Linked DNA regions of Blastopirellula sediminis. The protein of the gene in region 1 interacts with the protein of each later gene in a pairwise test. Links are inferred from orthologs where the notes say so. Each region holds a gene or a part of one and is shown on either strand. Other genes may lie near its edges.

Region 1 (3,297 bases):
GCGCCGCCAGCTGACAGATTTCGGCCGGGTTGCGCCAAGTCGGAAACTCGGCGAGCGAGTCCCCGCCGATCAGCAGAAACAGTTCGGCGTCCGGGAGCAGCTCTTTGATCTGCTTCAGCGTGTCGACCGTATAGCTGACTCCGCCCCGTTCTAGTTCGAGCGGACAGACGGTGAACGCCTCGTTGCCGGCGATCGCCATTTGCAGCATCGCGACACGATCAGCGTCGCTCGCCAACGCCTGATCGAGCTTGTGGGGGGGAGTCGCGGCCGGAACGAACCAAACTTCGTTGAGCGACAGTTGTTCGCGGGCATATTCGGCAAGTAGCAAATGACCGAAATGGACCGGAGAAAACGAGCCGCCGAAGATACCCAGTCGCATGGAACTCTTTCGCTTTTTCCTGATCGCCGCCGACGCTTCGCCAAAGTCGTTACAATTCAATGTAACTCCCACCTGCCGCGCAGGCCATCCAAGCGCCGACATAAGCTCGTGAAGCAACAAGACTTATTCAATACCGCGCCGGCGCCCTGGGAAGTTGATGATCTCGCCTCGCATGTTGTCGCGAAGATCGTCTTCTCGACCGGGCCGCAGCAACCGTTCGACTATCTGGTGCCGGAAAACCTGGTTCCCGAAGCGATCGCCGGTCGTCGTATGCGCGTTCCCTTTGGCCGCGGCGATCGTCTGGTGCAGGGCTACTGCGTCGACGTCGCCGCCAAGCAGGTTGTGCCGGGCAAGCTGAAGTCAGTACACGAAGTGGTCGACGACGTCACGCTTCTCAGTCGCACGATGCTCGGCCTGACGCAGTGGATGGCCGACTACTATCTTTGCCCGTGGGGACAAGTGCTGGACGCCGTGGTGCCGGCCGCGGTTCGCGGCAACGCCGGGACGCGCGAAGTGACGCTGCTGTCGGTTCCTCGCGAAACGGCGATGCAGCTCGCCACGCTCAAGCTTCCCGGCAAACAACAAACGGCGCTTTCCATTCTCGCCGGCGCAAGTCGCCCGCTGACGCCGCCGGAACTGGCCGAAGCGGCCGGCTGCACGCAGGCGCCGATCATGGCGCTGCGCAAAAAGAAACTGATCCACGTCGAAGTCCGCCGCATCAGCTTCGCCCATTTCGACGACGAGCCGGCCGAGACGGAACCTCCCAAAGAGCTGAACGCCGATCAAACCGAAGCGCTCCGCACGATCCTTCACTCGGTCGAAGAGGAGCGTCACCAATCGGTCCTGCTGCATGGCGTGACCGGCAGCGGCAAGACTGAAGTCTACCTGCAAGCGATTCAGCGAGTCGTCGCCGCCGGCAAACAGGCGATCGTGCTGGTTCCCGAAATCAGCCTGACGCCGCAGACGAAGCACCGCTTTCGCGCTCGTTTCAGCCAGATCGCGCTGCTGCATAGTCACATGAACGACGTCGAGCGGCATTGGCAGTGGAAGCGGATCGCCAGCGGGCACATTCCGGTGGTGGTCGGCGCTCGCAGCGCTATCTTCGCTCCAACGCCGCGGCTCGGGATGATCATCCTCGACGAAGAACATGACTCGTCGTTCAAGCAAGATACCGCACCCCGCTATCATGCTCGCGACGTCGCCGCGTGGCGAGCGGCTCACGAACACGCGCCGCTAATTCTCGGCTCGGCGACCCCGTCGCTCGAAAGTTGGCGACAAACGCAAACCGGCGCGATCACGCTCGTCTCGATGCCCCGCCGCGTCAACAACTATCCGCTTCCTGACGTGAAAACGATCGACCTGCGAGTCGATCGCAAAAGCCAAGGCCGCGGCGCAATCAGTCGTCAGCTCTACCTGGCGATGAAGCGGAACGTCGAAGAAGATGGGCAGATGATTCTGCTGCTCAATCGCCGCGGCTATGCGACCCACATTCAGTGCCCCGCGTGCGGCGAGAAAGTGGTCTGCCCCGAGTGCGAGATTCCGCTGACGCATCACCTGGCCGACAACATGGCGATTTGCCATTACTGCGACTATCGCCGCCCGGCCCCGAAAAGCTGTCCAGCGTGCGACTACTCCGGCATCCACTTTTTTGGCTACGGGACGCAGAAGCTGGAAGCGGAAGTCCGCGCGCGGTTCCCCGGCGTCGAGTGTCTGCGGATGGACAGCGACACGATGAAGAAGCCAGGCTCGCACGAAGCGGCGCTCGATCGGTTCCGCCGCGGCGACGCGAAGATCCTGGTCGGCACGCAGATGATCGCCAAAGGGCTCGACTTCCCGAACGTCACGCTGGTCGGGGTGATCAACGCCGATACGGCGCTCCACTTTCCTGACGTCAGGGCAGGGGAGCGAACCTTCCAGCTGATCACCCAAGTCGCCGGACGTACCGGTCGCGGCCACAAAGGAGGGCAAGTGCTCGTGCAAACCCTCAGCCCCGATCACCCCGCGATCGAAGCGGCGACGCGGCACGATTACGCGCTGTTCGCCGAGCGCGAGCTGCCGTTTCGCGAGAAGTTCCACTTCAGCCCGTTCGCCAAAATGGTCCGGCTCGTCGCACGCGCCGAAGTCGCGTCGGCGCCGGAAGCGATGCTTGAAGAGTTCGCCAAGCAGATCGTCAAAGTCGCCGAGGAGCTGTCGCTGGAAATCTATCTGCAAGGACCGGCCGCGGCGCCGATCGAGAAGCTGCGGGGGCAATATCGCTTCCATCTATTGATCAAAGCGCACGACGGCGAGAAGCTGCGTGAGGCCGTAAAGCTGGTCGCCGCCAAGACAAGAACGCCCGACGATGTGATCTGGACGATCGACGTTGACCCAGTTGATATGATGTAAAACGGGGCAAACCAGTACTTTCGGGGGAATGAATCTGTCTGGCTCCATCCGGGTCAAACCTCTAGAATGCTTACGAGTCCCCTAAGTTTTCGTCTCTTTTTCCGCACTGCATGTCCTACCGCTCGCTAAAACGCGTTCTCGGCGAAACGAACTTGGAGCGCAAGTGCCGCTTCCTGTTCGGGACCTGCTTGCTGCTGCTCATCATGGGGAGCTTCACCTGGTACGGTCAGTCGACCGAACAGCTGGTGCACGAAAAGAACGAAGCGACCGGCCGTCTGTTGGTCGATGCGGTGCTGCTGAAGATTCACTGGCAGAACAACGAGAAGACGTCGCAACCGGGCTATGACGCTTACGTCGCCGAGACCGGGCTCAATCTGGAATACATCAACTACGACTGGGAGATCCTGGTCCGTGATCCGGAAGCGCAAAAGCTGGCTCGCACCTTGAACAAGGAAGAGCGGATCTCGCTACCGGCCAACGAAGAGGAATACCAGGTCCTCGCCGAGTTGCAGTACGAGCAAGAGACGCGCGAC
Region 2 (3,293 bases), 3.4 Mb from region 1 along the record:
AGAAGCTCCTGACTCCGCCGAAGCTGTAAAATGCGGCGGAATATCCATAGAAGACAATCGAGTTTCGAGGGTTCCGATGGCCGAAGTGCTGAACGTTAAAAAGCGTGAGCTGACGGGCAAGCTTAACAACCGTCGCCTGCGTAACGCTGGCAAAATCCCGGCTGTGCTGTACGGCAACGGGCAAGAGTCGATTTCGCTGGAAGTTTGTGCCGAAGAGTTCGCCGCGGTTGTTCGCCACAAGGCGAAGAACATCGAGCTGGCTGGCGACATTACCGGCAACGTGGTGATGCGCGACATCCAGTGGGACACCTACGGCCTCGAAGTCCAACACATCGACTTTTACCGCTAAGCTGGCTGAAAAGCCAAGTCTGGGCGTGGCATGAAATTGGTAGTGGGGCTGGGAAATCCCGGGCCCAAATACGAAAAAACAAGGCACAACGTCGGATTTGAGGCGCTCGATCGGATCGCCGCCAATTCCGGAGTAACGCCAAAAGCCAAGTTCAACGGCAACGTGATCGAACTTGGCGTGGGGGGAGAGAAGACGATTCTTCTTTATCCTCACACCTTTATGAACAACAGCGGGACAAGCGTCCGGGCCGCCTTGGATTTTTTCAAAGTGCCCTGCGAGTCGGTGCTGGTCGTTTGCGATGACTTCAATTTGCCGATCGGCACGCTGAGGTTTCGCAGCGGAGGCTCCTCGGGCGGCCAGAAAGGGCTGTCGGACATCCTTCGCAAATTGGGGACGGACGAAGTTCCCCGGTTACGAATCGGAATTGGGCCGTTGCCCCAAGGACGGGACGTATCCAGTTTCGTCCTGGGGAAGTTTGCTCCCCAAGAGCGGGCCGAGATCGACTTTACGTTAGACCGCGCGACGCGGGCCATAGCGGATTGGATCGCTCACGACCTCAAGTACTGCATGAACCAATACAACTAACGCCGACTTCGGTTAGCAACAACTCAAATCACGTTTAGGAGATCGACATTGGCGGCCAACGTTTATGAAGGGCTGTTTATCCTGGATTCCAACCGATACGCTCGCGATCCGGGCGGCGTCGCTGGTCAGATTCAGGAATACGTCGAAAAGCTCGGCGGCGAACTCTTGGTGAGCCGCATGTGGGTCGAACAACGCCTGGCTTACCCGATCAACGGGCACCGCAAAGGGACCTACTGGTTGACCTACTTCAGCCTGGAAAGCACCAAGCTGACCGAACTGACCTACCAGTGCAACATCAACGATAACTTCGTCCGCTTCATGTTCGTGAAGCACGATCCGCGAATTATCGACATGTTGATCGCCCACGCGACCGGCGCGGTGGAAGCTGCTCCGAGCGACGAAGATTCGACCGCCGACGAAGAAGAAGCGGCCACGGCCGACATCGACTAAGTCGCAATTTTGCGGGACGGCAAGTCGCACGAGGCGCGCCGATTTGGTAGGCTGTTGGTTAACAAGCGTTCACTACTTAGGTGACGCTGGAACCGACAAAGCACAGTGGAGATCGACACATGGCGAGTTTTAACCGGGTGATTCTGGTCGGCAACCTGACCCGCGACGTCGAAGTCCGCTATATCCAAAGCGGTTCGGCGGTCGCCGAGATCGGGCTGGCTGTGAACGATCGCCGCAAGACCGCCTCGGGCGAATGGGTCGACGAAACGACTTTCGTCGACGTGACGCTCTGGGGCCGGACGGCGGAGATCGCCAGCGAATACCTGAGCAAAGGCTCGCCGGTGTTGGTCGAAGGTCGCTTGAAGCTCGATACCTGGGAAACCGACGGACAGAAGCGATCGAAGCTTCGCGTCGTCGGCGAAAAGATGCAGATGCTCAGCGCTCGCGGCCCTGGTCAAGGAGGCCCGTCCAGCGGTGGTGGCGGCGGTCAACGTCGTCAACCGCAATCGGCGCCCAATCGTGGCGGCGGTAACAAAGGTGGCGGCGACGATTTTGGCGGCGGCTACGGCGGCGGCGACGACTACGATTCGTTCGGCGGTTCGTCGGACGACATCCCGTTCTAATCCAAACAAACAACCTTACATTATCCGAACAGACGCCCCGAACGCAGTTCGCTGGGCAGAGTGAAACGCAAGAGGAATTTCGATCATGGCGAGCATTCGTGCCGAAAAGCATAGTGAACGTGTTTGGAAGCGTCTCCCCAAAGGGAAGCACGGCGGTATCGAATTGCTGCTGATCCAATCGGTTGATCACCTGGGCAAGCAAGGGGACGTCGTTGAAGTCCGTCCGGGCTACGCCAACAACTACCTGATCCCGCAAGGTCTGGCCACGATCGCCACCCCGCACCACAAGCGGATGGTCGAAAAGCACCGCGCTAAGCTGCTCGAAATCGAAAAGTCGCGATTGGCCGGTCTCCGCGCGATCGCCGACCTGCTCAACCGCCAGAGCGTCACGATCGAAGCCAACGCCAACGACGAAGGCCACCTCTACGGCAGCGTTGGTCCGGCCGACATCGTCTCGGCTTTGAAGGAACAGAACTTCACGATCACCGCCGATCAGGTTCGCCTGGAAGGTCCGCTGAAGGAACTCGGTCTCTACACGGTCAAGATTCACCTGCACGCCGAAATCGAATCGGAACTCAAAGTGTGGGTTGTTCCGACCGTCACCGGCGACGAATAATTGCATCGCAGGGGCGATTGTCCGCGATCCGTCGATCCGCAAAAGCGATTCTCAAGAGCCGTCCCCAACAGGACGGCTCTTTTTTTCGACAGGTTATTCACGCCGCGATTTTCGCCGCGGCGCGTTGCGGCGGTTCGACTTACGGCGCGACTTTGCGGCTTGAGGTCGCCGCTCGATTGCCGCCCAACATCGCCCAAGTATGATTGATCCCGCGGCGAATGGCCGCGCCGGATCGACCGCTAATCAGGGAAGGTGCTCATGAAGACGAAATTCAAACGCGTCGATAAGGCGGACCGCGAACAGCAGCCGACGAGCGAGATCTTCGATCGGCAGCCGCCGTGCAATCTGGAAGCGGAAATGGGGGTGCTCGGCAGCATCTTCCTGCTCCCTGACTGCGCCGACGAAGTGGTGATGATCGTCCGGCCTGACGACTTCTACGACGAGGCGAACAAGAAGCTGTACGAACATATGGTTCGTCTGCACGACAGCGGTCGCAAGGTCGACCTGACGCTGTTGGCCGAGCAGCTGAAAGCGGACGGCGACTTCGAGTTCATCGGAGGCGCCGCCTATCTGGCCCGCGTGCTGAACAGCGTTCCGAACGCCGCCCACGCCGAGCACTATGCCCAGATCGTCGCCGCCAAAGCGATCAATCGCAATCTGATCGGCGCCG

What was found.
Region 2: the proteins of priA (region 1) and ssb interact in binary tests that used the Escherichia coli proteins (3 or more experiments, as listed by UniProt). The link is inferred for Blastopirellula sediminis from one-to-one orthologs.

The regions. Positions count from the first base shown.
Region 1 is NZ_JAJKFT010000010.1:3,536,759-3,540,055, reverse strand. What follows is about bases 149-3,125. They hold priA (replication restart helicase PriA), read left to right. Parts: upstream 149-487; coding sequence 488-2,764; downstream 2,765-3,125. Other genes in these bases: LOC68_RS25995 (sensor histidine kinase), read left to right, coding at 2,875-3,125; nadD (nicotinate-nucleotide adenylyltransferase), read right to left, coding at 149-379. Also shown: more of nadD, read right to left, coding at 1-148; more of sensor histidine kinase, read left to right, coding at 3,126-3,297.
Region 2 is NZ_JAJKFT010000010.1:109,143-112,435, reverse strand. What follows is about bases 283-3,255. They hold ssb (single-stranded DNA-binding protein), read left to right. Parts: upstream 283-1,503; coding sequence 1,504-2,007; downstream 2,008-3,255. Other genes in these bases: dnaB (replicative DNA helicase), read left to right, coding at 2,882-3,255; rplI (50S ribosomal protein L9), read left to right, coding at 2,093-2,623; rpsF (30S ribosomal protein S6), read left to right, coding at 983-1,384; pth (aminoacyl-tRNA hydrolase), read left to right, coding at 380-934; LOC68_RS11910 (hypothetical protein), read left to right, coding at 283-349. Also shown: more of hypothetical protein, read left to right, coding at 77-282; more of dnaB, read left to right, coding at 3,256-3,293. UniProt on the Escherichia coli protein: Plays an important role in DNA replication, recombination and repair. Binds to ssDNA and to an array of partner proteins to recruit them to their sites of action during DNA metabolism. Acts as a sliding platform that migrates on DNA via reptation.